DNA from 2 places in the Pseudarthrobacter xylosi genome. Region 2 is predicted to be linked to the other one. Evidence: riboswitches for the same ligand, from Rfam matches in the RefSeq annotation. Region 2 holds a riboswitch; the other holds the start of a gene.

Region 1 (7,117 bases), on a different contig from region 2:
AACAACGCCTCTGGGACGAAGCACTCCACAAAGCATTTCCGCACCTGCGCAGAACACCACGCGAACTCGAACGGGCCGTTGAGGGCGTCTACCACCTCCGGAACCGGGTCGCCCACCTGGAGCCCATCATCAACAGCAACGTCCGAGCCCAACTGGTCAACATGCGAACTGTCATCGGCGCCATCGATCCGCAGCTGCTCTCCTGGTTCACCAGCACAGAACGCATCAGCCCCACGCTCTCAGGCCGCCCCTCCCCCGCTCTGGCCGGGCGCAGACACCAACCATAGCTGAACGAGCCTGTGACGCTGCCAATGAAGGCATGCGCCAGACCCAAAAGCTAGTCGCCACGGGCAGACGAATACATATGACTTGGGTGTTGACAGTGTCAACACCCTTTTTGGCCGGACAAACACGGTACCTACTGCCGATCAAACGTCCAGAAGCAGCTTTCCAAGAGGGACGTCCAGCTAAAGCGGCTACGTCATGTCGTACCCGCAGCCCAGAACCATGAAGAGGTGTAGGCCAACCAGGGCCAACCCGACAGAACCGGAACGAGGAAACCGCATAGCCAAAGCTCGCAGCAGGCGGAAGGCCCACCAGCCAGGGTCTTGAACCCGTCAGCCCACACACCTGAACAGGCCCCGCGGCGACCAGGCCACAGCCCGCACACCAGCCGTCAGAGCGACGCGACCACAAGCTTTGTCAACACGCCAAAGCAAAATCGCCTCTGACGAGGGAAAACGTCGTGCCCGAGGTGGGACTCGAACTGCATTCCAGCCCCTGCAAACACTGGGAACTCACGGAAACATGCGGAATCCGGCCCGATCCGACCCCTGTACGACCCAGTCCGACGGCAATAGTGTGCACATTGTGCACACCCCCGAAATGACTCTTCTGCACACGCCGAACGCCAACCGCGCTACCCACTTTTGGAGCGCGGTTCCTCCGTGCGCTAGGAATCCGGACGGGTTCGCCCCGTCCTAACTTGTGTGTGACGCCGTCTGCCAGGGCGAAGCATGTACTCGCCGGGAGGCCCACCCAACAAAGTAGGCCATCTTGCAGTGACGCTACGTGCACCCATCTCATGACCTGTTCGGCAGACACGGACATGACCACGCCAAGAGGCGACTATGAGGCCATCCAGCGGAGGGCATGGTAGTCGCCCGCCGGATCCTTGGATTCGCTGCGTTCATGTCTTGTCCCACCCAGCCAAAGGACTGTCCAGCCATCCGCCACTCTCCGTCCGCCTCCTTCACCATTGAGGCGTGAAAACACCCTCTGGTCAGTGACGGCTAGGGCTTCGTGGGCTGATATCGGCCGCGCCGTCGGCATCAGTCGCCAGTCCGCCCACGAACGGTGGACGGAAAAACAGTGACCTGCACTAGGTGGTAGGCCCACCACCAGCATGTCAGGGCCAAGCCCGCCACCGCGTCGGGTTGAGCCAGGCAGAGCGACAGAGCTTGCCAGGCATTCAAAAGGCCGGTGATTCATTGCCCCCAGGCATTGAATCGCCGGCCTTCAGTGGTCCGACTAGCCTGCGCGCACGAAGGTGACGGCGCCCTTGGATGTCATCCATGTCAGGGGGTGGACTGCGGTTTCGTTCTTGCCGTTCAGCCCGGAGCTAAGCACTTGACCGTTGCCGACGTAAATTCCTACGTGGCCAGGTTGCATCACCATGTCACCGGGCTGGGGATCGGTGACAACGGTGCCGTAGTTCATGAACTGCATCGGACCGAGGTCCCCAACGGGGATACCGGCAGCACCCAGGGCGTTTTCCACCAATCGTGTGCAGTCCTGGATCATGCCGATCTGGGCGTAGGCGGAGGAAACCATCGCGGCGTTGACTCCACCTGTTGCCGGGGCGACCACCGGCGCGGCAGCAGCGGGGGTGACTGTGATTTGAGCCTTGGCCGGCGCAGCAGCCTTCGCGACGGCTGCCGGGGCGGCCTCAACGGCCACAGGTTTGGGTGCTTCCACGACAGGCGCCGGCGTGGTCTCAACGGCAGGACGCTCGAAGGAAATCTGGACCGTGGAATCTGCGCTAAGCGGGGCCTGTGCCTGGCTGGCGAGTTCAAGGTTTGAGGTCGACTCCGCATCGCGCTGGGCCGGGGCGTCCGCTGCCTGCGCGGCAATGCCGCTGGTCAGGACGAGGCCGGAAGCTGCTGCGATGACGGCGGCCTGGCGGCCCACACCGCCAGCATTGTCAGCGACGGATTTGGACAGGACCGCAAGAGCACTGGTTTGGACGGGGACCGCGCAGCGGCGGCCGTGAGCTTTGCGAATGGGCATGAAAGGGCCTCTCCCACTGCCTGCGAGGTTAGCTGTCGGATTCGGATGGGAGACACCCGGCCGCAGTTCCAGCGCAAGCTGGAGGTGCGGCTTCACCCCAAGGCCTGCTCGAAGCAGGCCACAATTGGTTTCCCCGTCTCTGCCGGACGAATTTGCGAACGGATCCCGAGGCGGCGGCAGAGTTAGGCAATCAGCTCAGGAGTGCCGCATTCGGATAACCGGCACGCGCCCGACCCTACGGGAAAACCCAAGTCGATGTCACATTTGCATAACGGTGTTTCGCTTTCCTTCGCCGTGCGTGAGCAATTGCAGTGGGGGTGATGTTCCGCGAAGCGGGCCGCCACCCTTGACACTGATACCCCCTGGGGGTATATTTTGGAGTGTTGTCAGTGAAGTGGTATGTCCCGGCAGGCGCGATTGGCGCCGCCTTCACAGCCGTTCAACCCCAGCGCCCCTTGATCCATCGTCCCAGAATGGAAACTGACATGTGTGGAACTGAAAACCGGACCGAACTGCCCCTCGCCTCCTCCGCCGCGGGTTGCAGCTGCTGCTCAACCGAAGCCTCCTCCGCACCCGCCACGGCCGCCGGCGCCAGCGGCGTCGAGTTCGCTGTTGAAGGCTTGACCTGCGGGCATTGCGTCCAGACTGTTGAGAAGGCCGTCTCCGCCCTTGACGGTGTGGAACCCGCCTCTGTTGATCTCGTTCCCGGCGGCCGTTCCCGTCTTATCGTCGGAGGTAAGGCCGATAGTGCCGCTGTGCGTGAGGCTGTCACCTCCGCCGGCTACGCCCTAACCAGCCACTGACCTCTTCACGCCTCCCCTGGCAGCCACTGCCCGGAAAAAGCGCAATCTCCTCTCGAAAGAAAACCCATGGAAGATCACACCCAGCATCACGGTGGACATCCAAGCGAACCCACGCCCCCGCCCGAACAAAACAACACTTCCCCTGCGTCGGTCACCACAGTCACCGAACACCCACACAGCCACCACGAGGTCCACAGCGGGCAGGATGACCATGCGGTTCACAGCCACGGACAGCACGCCGGGCACAGCACCGCTATGTTCAAAAACAGGTTCTGGCTGACCCTGGCCCTGTCCGTCCCCGTCGTCTACTTCAGCCCCATGGTCGGGCACATCCTCGGCTACATGGCCCCGATGTTCCCCGGCTCGACCTGGATCCCGCCCGTCCTGGGCACCGTCATCTTCCTGTACGGCGGCCAGCCGTTCCTCAAGGGCGGATGGCAGGAACTAAAGAACCGGCAGCCGGGGATGATGCTGCTGATCGCGATGGCCATCACCGTCGCGTCCGCCGCGTCCTGGGTCACCACCCTGGGCATCGGCGGGCTCGACCTGGATTTCTGGTGGGAACTGGCACTGCTGGTAGCGATCATGCTGCTGGGCCACTGGATCGAAATGCGGGCCCTCGGCTCTGCCCAGGGCGCTCTGGATGCTCTCGCCGCGCTCCTTCCCGACGAGGCTGAACGCATCACCGACGCCGGCACGGAAACTGTTCCGGTCTCTGCCCTCCGCGAAGGCGACAACGTCCTGGTCCGCCCCGGCGCCAGGATGCCAGCGGACGGAACGGTCGTGGACGGCCAGGCCGAGTTCGACGAGTCGATGATCACCGGCGAATCCAAAACCGTTCTCCGCAGCCCCGGTGACACTGTTGTGGCCGGGACCGTCGCCACCGATAGCAGCGTCCGGGTCCAGGTCACCGCCGTCGGTGAGAACACGGCGCTGGCAGGGATCCAGCGGCTGGTCGCCGAAGCCCAGGCGTCCTCCTCTAAAGCACAGGCCCTGGCCGACCGGGCGGCGGCCTTCCTGTTCTACTTCGCCGCTGGCGCCGGCGTCATCACTTTCATCGTCTGGTCGCTGCTCGGCAGCGTCCCGGAGGCTGTCACCCGCACCGTCACGGTATTGGTCATCGCCTGCCCGCACGCGCTGGGGCTGGCCATTCCGCTGGTCATCGCCATCTCCACCGAGCAGGCAGCCCGGGCAGGGGTGCTGATCAAGAACCGGATGGCCTTGGAACGCATGCGCACCATCGACGTGGTCCTGTTCGACAAGACCGGCACGTTGACTACTGGTGAGCCTGATCTGAAGGACATCGCGACGGTGCCCGGTGAGGAAGCTGATGCGGTGCTGGCCCTCGCGGCCGCGGTGGAGTCCGACAGTGAGCATCCCGTAGCCCGGGCCATCGTCCGGGCAGCGCGGGAGCGGAACCTGAGGTTCCCGCAAGCAACGGACTTCAGTTCACTGACGGGACGGGGTGTCCGCGCCACCGTCGATGGCCGCACCGTCCATGTCGGCGGCCCGGCGCTGCTGCGCGAACTCGGCCTCACCGAACCCGACGCGTTGGCGCAATCCACCGAGACCTGGATGGGCCGGGGAGCCGCGGTGCTGCACGTCATCGACGGGGATCAGGTTCTGGGAGCGGTCAGCCTCGAAGACAGCATCCGGCCCGAATCCCGCCAAGCGGTGGCAGCATTGCAGAACCGGGGCGTCAAGGTGGCCATGATCACCGGCGACGCCCGCCAGGTCGCCCAGGCAGTCGCTGAAGACCTGAAGATCGATGAGGTCTTCGCTGAAGTACTTCCGGCAGACAAGGACAAGAAGGTCGCCGAACTCCAGGCCCGTGGGATGAAGGTCGCCATGGTCGGCGACGGGGTGAACGACTCCCCGGCACTGGCCCGCGCAGAGGTGGGCATCGCCATCGGCGCCGGCACCGACGTCGCCATGGAATCGGCAGGTGTAGTACTGGCCGGAAACGATCCACGCGCCGTCCTGTCCATGGTGGACCTGTCCCGCGCCAGCTACCGCAAGATGTGGCAAAACCTCATCTGGGCCACCGGCTACAACGTCCTCGCCGTCCCCCTGGCCGCCGGCGTCCTGGCGTTCGCCGGGGTAGTTCTGTCCCCAGCCGCCGGGGCGGTGCTGATGTCGATATCCACGATTGTGGTGGCCCTGAACGCCCAACTGCTGCGGAGGATGAAACTGAACCCCTCCCAAGTACGTTGAACCCTATGGCGCTGACCGGCCCTAAAGCCCACAGCCGGTAGCCTTAAGACCACCAAGCCGGCACGGAAAGGAGGAAAAGTTGTGACCGCAGTATCCCGCGGCCCCGTCACCGCTTTCCTCCTCCGTGCAGGCCTTCTGACCATGACCCTGGCCATCATCGCCGGAATCTTCGGCATGCACATCATGACCGGGGCCCACAACATGGCTGGCGCCCACAACATGCCCGGCGCAACTGCGGACACGGTCATGGGCCAGACGCACAGCACCCCGCCCGGCCACGCCAGCCACGGGACTGAACTGTCGCCGGACGCGGCCATAGCCGCCGAACCGGTAAATGACTCGCCTTCCTCTTGCTCCACTTCCGGAGGCTGCCCCAAGATGTCGGCCATGGACGCTTCCTGCGTGCTGGCGCCAGGGAATACCTCCCTCGCGGCCTCCTTGTCGGGAGCAGCCGCCTACTCGGTGCCTGACCTCGGCCGCGCGACTGCAGCGGGCACGAACTATTCCTTCTCACCGGACGGCCCCTCACCCGGTGACCTCAGTATCAGCCGCACGTAAACGAGCACTGCTGCGCCCCGTATCCTGCGCACAGTCGCAGCATGGGCACGCAACGAAACAGGCCGCCCTCCGGGGGCGGCCCACACTACACGCACCACCAAGGCGCCCAGGCGCCGCTGATACTTTGAGGACCCTGATTTAAATGAAAAAGACCCTGACCATTTCCACTGCCGCCGTCGCCGCAGCAATCGCCCTCGCCGGATGCTCCGCCGGTTCAGGAACCGGAAGTTCGGACGGAAGCAGCATGCCCGGCATGAACCACGGCAGCTCCGGCATGGCATCAAGCTCAGCCCCTCCTGCTTCGGCTCAGTTCAACGACGCGGACACCATGTTCGCGCAGATGATGATCCCGCACCACGCCCAGGCCGTGACCATGAGTGACACCATGCTCAAAAAAGAAGGCCTCCCGGCCGCTGTGACAGATCTGGCCACCAAGATCAAAGCGGCCCAGGGACCAGAGATCGAGAAGATGACCGGCTGGCTTGAAAGCTGGGGCCAGCCCACGATGATGCCCACTAATATGCCTTCGGGCCACAGCATGTCCGGGATGATGGGCGAGGACGACATGGCCAAACTCGAGTCCGCACAGGGCACCGAAGCGGCCAAGCTCTTCCTCACCCAGATGATCGCCCACCACCAAGGCGCCGTCATGATGGCCAAGACCGAAACCACCGACGGAAAGAACGCCGAAGCGGTCCAGCTCAGTAAAGACATCGTCAGCTCACAGGAAACCGAAATCCAGGAAATGAAAGACCTGCTAGCCACCCTCTAGCCAGCACACCAGCAGCGCCGGCCCCTCCCCCGGGGCCGGCGCCTCCCCACAAACATTTCCGGTCCACCATTGGAGTTTTTCCGTGCCCCTGCACTCTTTGACCCGTCCCCGGCCCGCAGCCGCCATCGCCGCAGCAACCCTCTTATTCACCTTGTCCGCCTGCAGCCCCAACTCATCAACCAACACTCCGAACGCCGGCACCGCACCTTCCACTGCCGCCTCCGGTCTTCCCAGTTCACACGTTCACGGCCTGAGCGTGAACCGCGAAACCGACCAGGTCTTACTGGCCACCCATGACGGTCTCTTCGACGTCACCAAATCCCCGGCCACCAAAATCGGGGACACCAACGACCTGATGGGCTTCACCGCCGCCGCTGACCAGGACGTCTTTTACGCCTCCGGGCACCCTGGCCCCGGCTCGAATCTGCCCAACCCCATGGGCCTGATCAAATCTGCGGACGGCGGTAAGACGTGGGAGCAG
Region 2 (7,117 bases):
CCCTGGGCTTGCGCGTCCTGGACAAAACGCCGTCCATCGCCAAGGCCAAGCGGCCCAGCGCCCGGGACCTCGCGCCGCTTGTCCAGGACCTGGTCAGCGTGCTGGACAACCTCTCCGGAACCCTGTCCGCGGGCAAGTACCCGGAAGGCAACAAGGGCAAGGCCATCGCGGCTGCCCTGCGTAAGGTTGCCGACGAGCTGGACGTTTAGGTCTTGGCCATGAACGCGGAAGCTGAACAGCCGGACACCACGGCACCGGAGACGCTGGGCGCCAAAGCCGAAGCCAAGCGCCGTACCGGCGTGCCCGTGTGGCGGACAGGCAAGCCGGACGCCTTCCTCGCTGCTGCCGTTGGCGAGGCGAGGACAGCCATCGAAGGCATCACGGCAGCGTCGGACATCGGCGCGCACCTGGCTGCCAAAAGTGAGGGCGACCGCCTGGTCACCCACCTCTTCGAATCAAAAATGGCCGGTTACGACGGCTGGCAGTGGTATGCGGTCCTGACCAGGAACTCCCGCTCCAAGGTGGTCACGGTCAGCGAGCTTGGCCTCCTGCCGTCGGAGGATTCCATCCTTTCCCCGGAGTGGGTGCCGTGGGCCGAGCGTGTCCGCCCCGAGGATGCACAGGCGGCGGAGGAAGAGGAGCCGCGCGCTGCTGTTGCTTCCGCTTCGGAGCCGGACGCTTCGCCGGCCGAGGCTCACGCTCCCGGGTCCGAAGGCCAGGATGAAGAATCCGAAGACGACGAGCCTGCCGGCGAGGCTGACTAGCAGTTGAAAATGCGCGGGGTTGAGAACCAAGAAGGCCGGCACTGATGTCCACCTTCAAATCCCTGCACATCCTCAACTACCGGATCTGGTTCATCGGCGCGCTGGTTTCCAACATCGGAACCTGGATGCAGCGGACGGCCCAGGACTGGCTGGTGTTTGACCACCTCACCGATCACGACGCCGGAGCCATGGGCATCACCATGGCACTGCAGTTGGGGCCACAGCTTTTCCTGGCGCCCGTTGCCGGATTGGTCGCTGACCGGTACAGCCGCCGGCAGCTGCTGATCATGACGCAGTCAATGATGGCCCTCCTCAGCACCGGCCTGGGCATCCTGGTGGTGCTCGGCGCCGGCCAGCTGTGGCACGTCTATGGCTTTGCCCTGCTGCTGGGCATGGTCTCCGCGCTCGACGCCCCGGTCCGCCAGACCTTCGTTTCTGAACTCGTGCGGGACGACTACCTGCCCAACGCCGTAGCCCTGAACAGCGCCTCCTTCAACGTGGCCCGCATGATCGGGCCCGCTGTGGCAGGGATCCTGACGGTGGCTGTGGGCCCCGGCTGGGTTTTCCTGATCAATACGGCCACGTTCCTGGCCATGCTCCTGAGCCTGTGGAAGATCCCGACGGCGTCCTTACGGCAGCTTCCCCGGGCGGCCCCGGGCAAGGGCCGCATCAGGGAAGGGCTGCGCTACGTCCGGTTCCGGCCGGACATTCTGGTGGTCCTCGTCGCCGTGTTCATTGTGGGCACACTCGGGCTTAACTTCGTGCTGTTCATCGCCGCGATGGTGGGCACGGAATTCGGGCTGGACGCCAGCGCCTTCGGGCTCATGAACTCCATCATGGCCATCGGTTCCGTGGCGGGCGCGCTCCTCTCCGCCGGCCGCGGCAAACCCCGCCTGCGGATGATCTTCGGCGCGGCGGCTGCCTTTGGCGTGACGGCGGGGCTGGCCGCGCTTGCCCCGAACTACTTCTGGTTCGGCGTCGCGCTGGTGCCGGTGGGACTGTTCGCGATCACTATGATGACCAGCGCCAACGGCTACGTCCAGACCACCACCGATCCCGTCATGCGGGGCAGGGTCATGGCCCTGTACATGGCCATCTTTATGGGCGGTACCCCCATCGGCGCGCCGTTGGTGGGATGGGTGGCCAACGTCGCCGGCCCCCGGTGGTCGCTTTCGGTGGCGGCCGCCTCCGGGATCATCGCCGCCGTGATCGGAATGATCTGGATCATCCGCGCCCAGCAGCTCCGGCTCACCTTCAACCGGCGCGCCCGCGGCCTGAGGTACTTCGGCGTCGTGTCGCATCTGGGCGTCCAACAACCGGGGGACAACGCAGACGGCGCCGCCCGGGATGAAAACCCGGACGACGCCGTCGGACGCTGACACGCTCACGTCACCACAAAACAGCGCGAACGTACACTTGGGGCCCCGGTTCTTGGGCCCCAAGTGTACGTTCGCGCGGTAAAGCTACTTGCGCAGTTCGCCCACCACGAATTCGATGCTTGCCAGCAGTGCGGAGACGTCGGCCGGCTCGATGGCCACAAACGTGGCGATCCGGAGCTGGTTGCGGCCCAGCTTCCGGTACGGCTCGGTGTCCACGATTCCGTTGGCGCGCAGCACCTTGGCGATCGCGGCGGCGTCGATCGAGTCGTCGAAGTCGATGGTGGCGATGACGTTGGAACGGTCCTCCGCCTTGGCCACAAACGGGGTGGCGTACTCGGAGGCCTCCGCCCAGGCGTAGATCCGGCCAGCGGAGTCAGCGGTGCGGGCGGACGCGAAGTCCAGGCCGCCGTTGGAGTTCAGCCAATGCACCTGCGCGTCGAGGGTCACCAGGGTGGAGAGCGACGGCGTGTTGTAGGTCTGGTTCAGTTTGGAGTTGTCGATGGCGGTCTGGAGATCCAGGAAGTCCGGGATCCAGCGGCCGCTGGCCTTGATCCTCGCGGCGCGTTCCAGCGCGGCGGGGGAGAAGAGGCCCAGCCACAGCCCGCCGTCGGACGCGAAGTTCTTCTGCGGGGCGAAATAGTAGACATCGGCCTCGGAGACGTCCACGTCCAGGCCGCCGGCTGCTGAGGTGGCGTCCACCAGGACCAGGGAATCGGCGTCGGCGCCCGCAACGCGCTTGACCGGAGCCGCGACGCCGGTGGAGGTTTCGTTCTGCGGCCAGGCGTAGACATCCACGCCTGCCTCGGCGGCCGATACCGGGCGGGTGCCGGGCTCGGACTTGATGATGGAGGAGGCGTCCAGGAACGGGGCCTTGTTGGTGGCTGAGGCGAACTTGGAGCCGAACTCGCCGAAGGACAGGTGCTGGGCCTTCTTCTCCACCAGGCCGAAGCTGGCGACGTCCCAGAAAGCCGTGGAGCCGCCGACGCCGAGGACCACTTCGTAGCCTTCGGGGGCGCGGAAGAACTGGCTGAGGCCTTCGCGGACGGAGCCTACGAGGTTCTTGACGGGAGCCTGACGGTGGGAGGTCCCCAGGATGGTCTTGGACGCCGCTGAGAGCGCCTCGAGCTGCTCCGGCCGGACCTTGGACGGGCCTGCGCCGAACCGTCCATCCTTTGGCAGGAGGTCGGCAGGAATAGTGATGCTGGTTTCGCTCACGGGGGCTCCAATTTCGGCATGGACGTCGCTCACGTCCGGACGGTGGGGTGGCCGGTAGTCGGCAGTGACTGGATAAGGACCTCCTTTATTCTGCCTGAACCCTTGATTGGGCGGGAACTGGCGCCGTCATAGTCCGGCCAATGAGACCGTTTCTTCCTGCCCGTGATTATCCAGACAAATTCAAAATAGGCTAAGCTTTTTAGCGGACCTCGCCGCTGAGCGGGACGCGATACGGTGGGACAACGCAAGGTACTGCGCTCGAGGAGCTGAGCTGGATGACGGATCTGATCGATACTACGGAGATGTATCTTCGGACCATTTTGGAGCTTGAAGAAGAGAACATCGTTGCTCTTCGCGCACGCATCGCCGAACGGCTGCGGCATTCCGGCCCCACGGTGTCCCAAACCATCGGCCGGATGGAGCGCGACGGACTGGTAGTGGTCTCCGGAGACCGCCATCTGGAGCTGACCGAAGCCGGGCGGAAACGCGCCACGGAAGTGATGCGCAAGCACAGGCTGGCCGAACGGCTCCTTGCGGATGTGATTGGCCTGGACTGGGCCTACGTCCACGATGAAGCGTGCCGCTGGGAGCACGTGATGAGTGAACGCGTTGAGCAGCGCATCTACGAATTGCTCAACCACCCCACCGAGTCGCCCTACGGCAACCCCATCCCCGGGCTGGCCGCACTGGGCGGGCCGGCGTCCGCGCTGCCTGACGCCGCTGTGATTAATCTCCTGGATGCGATGCAGGGCTACGGGCCGGCGTCGAACGTGACGGTCAGCCGGTTGGCCGAGCCCATCCAGGTGGAACCTGAGCTGCTGGTCCAGCTGGACGAGGGCGGAATCAGGCCAGGTGCCTCGGTGTCCCTGGAACGCGTGGGGGAGTACATCTCCGTGCGGGTTCCGGGCATAGAAGGGGCGCTCGAGCTGCCCCCGGAAGTGGCATCGCACGTCTTCGTTTCCGTCCGCTGACGGGACGGCGGTCCCCCCGCGTGGGGCCGCGGGATAGCGCAATGACGACTCGTTCCGCAAAGATAACGGAATTGTTACTGTCCAACTTAATCACCTATAGTTGAAACTCAGCGTCGATACAAAAGCGTTACCTGATCCGAAGCCGAGCTCTGCCAGCGGATCAGGTGCACGAGTCACCAACTGGCAGAGGCGGGGGAACCACAACCGGCAGTCGCGAGACTGCCTTGGGGTGAAGTCCGTCAGCAGCAAGCCTCTTCCAGCGAAGGATCCTCACGGGATATCTCTGCGCCAAGTGCTTGTCACGGCGGACCGGGTCTTTGAACTCTCTGACCCGAATCCGACAGCTAACTTCGCAGGCTACCCAGAGAGGAACATTCTTGACCACGCAATACTCCAGGGGCCGCCGTCGCGCGGCGGGTCCCGCTTCGGCGCCCAGAGTGGCCGAGGATTTCACCGCGGAAAGGCCCCGCGACCCACAGCGGGAAGCACGCCGCCGCCGGGGACCCTTCCGGCAGATGACGGATTTCGCCGCTGCCAGTGGCCTCGGCCAGAAGGCCGGCATCGCCTTGGCAGCAACAGGCCTGGCTCTCACGGTGACGGTTCCCGTGACCGGCCCCGTGATGGCCACCCCGGCGCCCGGCCAGCCGGCGTCGTCCGTTTCCGCCGCCCCGCAGCCCGAAGTTACCGCCGAAGCCGCCGCCCAAATTGACTTCAGCCGCTCATCAGTGGTTACCCAGGGTGATCCCGACGGCAAGCTGAAGCAGCTGCTGAGCGCCCAGTCCGCGGGATCCATTACCCGCGCCGCCTCGGCCGGAAGCCTGGGCTCGCCGCTGGCCCAGCTGGTTACGGCCTCACCCTTCGGATTCCGGGTCAGCCCCATCACCGGCGGCACCGGCGACTTCCACCGTGGCCAGGATTACGTGGCACAGTGCGGAACCTCCGTCATGGCCGCTGCCAGCGGCACCGTGACCTTCGTCGGCTGGCACCAGTATGGTGGCGGCAACCGCGTGGTGGTGGATCATGGCAACGGCCTTGAAACCACGTACAACCACCTCTCGTCCGCCAGCGTCAAGGTAGGCCAGACGGTCAGCCGCGGCGACGTAATTGCCCTCAGTGGCACCACGGGCGCGTCCACGGGCTGCCACCTCCACTTCGAGGTCCAGATCAACGGCGAAGTCGTCGACCCCACCGGCTGGCTCTGACTCAAATGATGGCAAACTCTCGGATCGCAGCGACGTGCCGTGACCTGAATGTGACATTGGCCAGGAACTCCTGTAACGTCTAAAGCGCGTCAACTTTTCCGAAGTTGACGTTCTTGAGTGGATTGCCTAGCTCTGCCACCGCTCAAGGTCCGTTCGCATGACATCGTCTGGCAGGGGCGGGGGAACCAATTTTGGTCTTCGATTCTGAAGGCCTTGGGGTTAAGTCGCAAAGCTTCCACTGTGAAGCAGCGTGGCCGGGTGACTCCCATCCGAATCCGACAGCTCACCTCGTAGGCATTGGGAGAGGCTACCTTCGTGTCTTCACGCCATAATTCTGCGCGCCACCGCGCACAACCGGTTCGCACCAACCCCTTGGACTCCGTGTCCAAGGCAGTCAGTGCTAATGCCGGGACCGTAGGTCGCCAGGCTGCCGTTATCGCAGCTGCATCAGGTCTGATCCTGAGCATGGGGCTTCCGGCCAACGCCGCGGATACCACCGCCGGCGTTTCCGCCTCTACCGAGTCCGGTTCCGCGCAGACGGCACTCGCCGTAACTGCGGCGCCCACGGCTACCGTTTCCTTCGAGCGCCCCGTGATCAAGACCACGCCGGCACCGAAGGTTGAGACGGTTCGTGCGCAGTCCACGGCCTCCGAAACCGGGGCTCAGGGTGCTGCCGCAACCGAGGCCGCGGCCTCCAAGCTCGCTGACACTGTCTCCTCCGCTGCCGCTTCGGGTCTGGCAGCACTTGCCTACACCGGTATCGGCCACCCCTACGTTTGGGGCGGCACCACTCCCAATGGCTGGGACTGCTCAGGCTTTACGCAGTGGGTCTACGCCCAGGCCGGCATCAGCATTCCCCGCACCAATGCCTGGACAGCCATGCGGCCCACCGCCACACCGGCTCCCGGTGACCTGGTCATGCAGAATGGCGGCGCCCACGTTGGCATTTACGTCGGCAACGGCATGATGATCAGCGCACTTAACCCGTCACAGGGCACGCTGCTGCACTCCGTGGCCTCCACAGGCGGCGGATCCTTCTACACCATGAAGTAGAAGAACCGCACTTCGCTGGAAACTTTTCGCTAAATCCCCGTTCGGGGCGTGCCGGCGTACCCCCAAGATGCCGGCGCGTCCAAAGCCCTCGTGCTGCCCACGCGGTCCTGAGGAAAACGAAAGAGAGAAATTAATGACTACACGTGCAACTGTTGCACGGCACCGCGCCGAGGTCGCCAAGACCAACTCGCTGGCTGTCATTGCCAAGGCTGTCGGCGACAACGCCGGCGGCATGGGCCGTCAGGCCGCGGTTATCGCTGCCGCTTCCGGCCTTGTCCTGACCAGTGGTATCGCTGCGAACGCGGCAGACACCGGAGTGCAGCACGAAGGTGCTTCCGCTTCGAACCTTGAGGTTGAGGTTTCGGCCCCGGCCATTATTTCCGCTGCTTCCACCATTGCCATCTCCTACGAGAAGCCGGCCGTGACCACCACTCCGGCTCCGGTTGAGGCTCCCGAGCCGGTTGTTGAAGCTCCGGCTCCAGCTCCGGCCAAGGCCGCGGCCACTATCAAGGTAGCGTCGGCAACCCCTGCCG

The links. Region 2 has a riboswitch for cyclic di-AMP ahead of ACZY1F_RS04320 (C40 family peptidase). Riboswitches for the same ligand answer to the same signal wherever they lie in the genome.
Region 1: linked by a shared signal. The riboswitch ahead of ACZY1F_RS20710 (NlpC/P60 family protein) and the one ahead of ACZY1F_RS04320 (C40 family peptidase) in region 2 are both predicted to bind cyclic di-AMP.

The regions. Positions count from the first base shown of each region.
Region 1 is NZ_JBVAYT010000016.1:777-7,893, forward strand. It holds gene ACZY1F_RS20705 (hypothetical protein) at 1-287, shown strand, start outside; gene ACZY1F_RS20710 (NlpC/P60 family protein) at 1,531-2,289, opposite strand; cyclic di-AMP (ydaO/yuaA leader) riboswitch at 2,297-2,478, opposite strand; gene ACZY1F_RS20715 (heavy-metal-associated domain-containing protein) at 2,763-3,092, shown strand; gene ACZY1F_RS20720 (heavy metal translocating P-type ATPase) at 3,159-5,306, shown strand; gene ACZY1F_RS20725 (hypothetical protein) at 5,388-5,864, shown strand; gene ACZY1F_RS20730 (DUF305 domain-containing protein) at 6,007-6,636, shown strand; gene ACZY1F_RS20735 (F510_1955 family glycosylhydrolase) at 6,719-7,117, shown strand, end outside.
Region 2 is NZ_JBVAYT010000002.1:52,066-59,182, forward strand. It holds gene ACZY1F_RS04290 (cold-shock protein) at 1-209, shown strand, start outside; gene ACZY1F_RS04295 (DUF3027 domain-containing protein) at 219-764, shown strand; gene ACZY1F_RS04300 (MFS transporter) at 809-2,143, shown strand; gene serC (phosphoserine transaminase) at 2,228-3,358, opposite strand; gene ACZY1F_RS04310 (iron-dependent transcriptional repressor DtxR) at 3,634-4,329, shown strand; cyclic di-AMP (ydaO/yuaA leader) riboswitch at 4,469-4,703, shown strand; gene ACZY1F_RS04315 (M23 family metallopeptidase) at 4,707-5,531, shown strand; cyclic di-AMP (ydaO/yuaA leader) riboswitch at 5,680-5,842, shown strand; gene ACZY1F_RS04320 (C40 family peptidase) at 5,913-6,584, shown strand; gene ACZY1F_RS04325 (NlpC/P60 family protein) at 6,718-7,117, shown strand, end outside.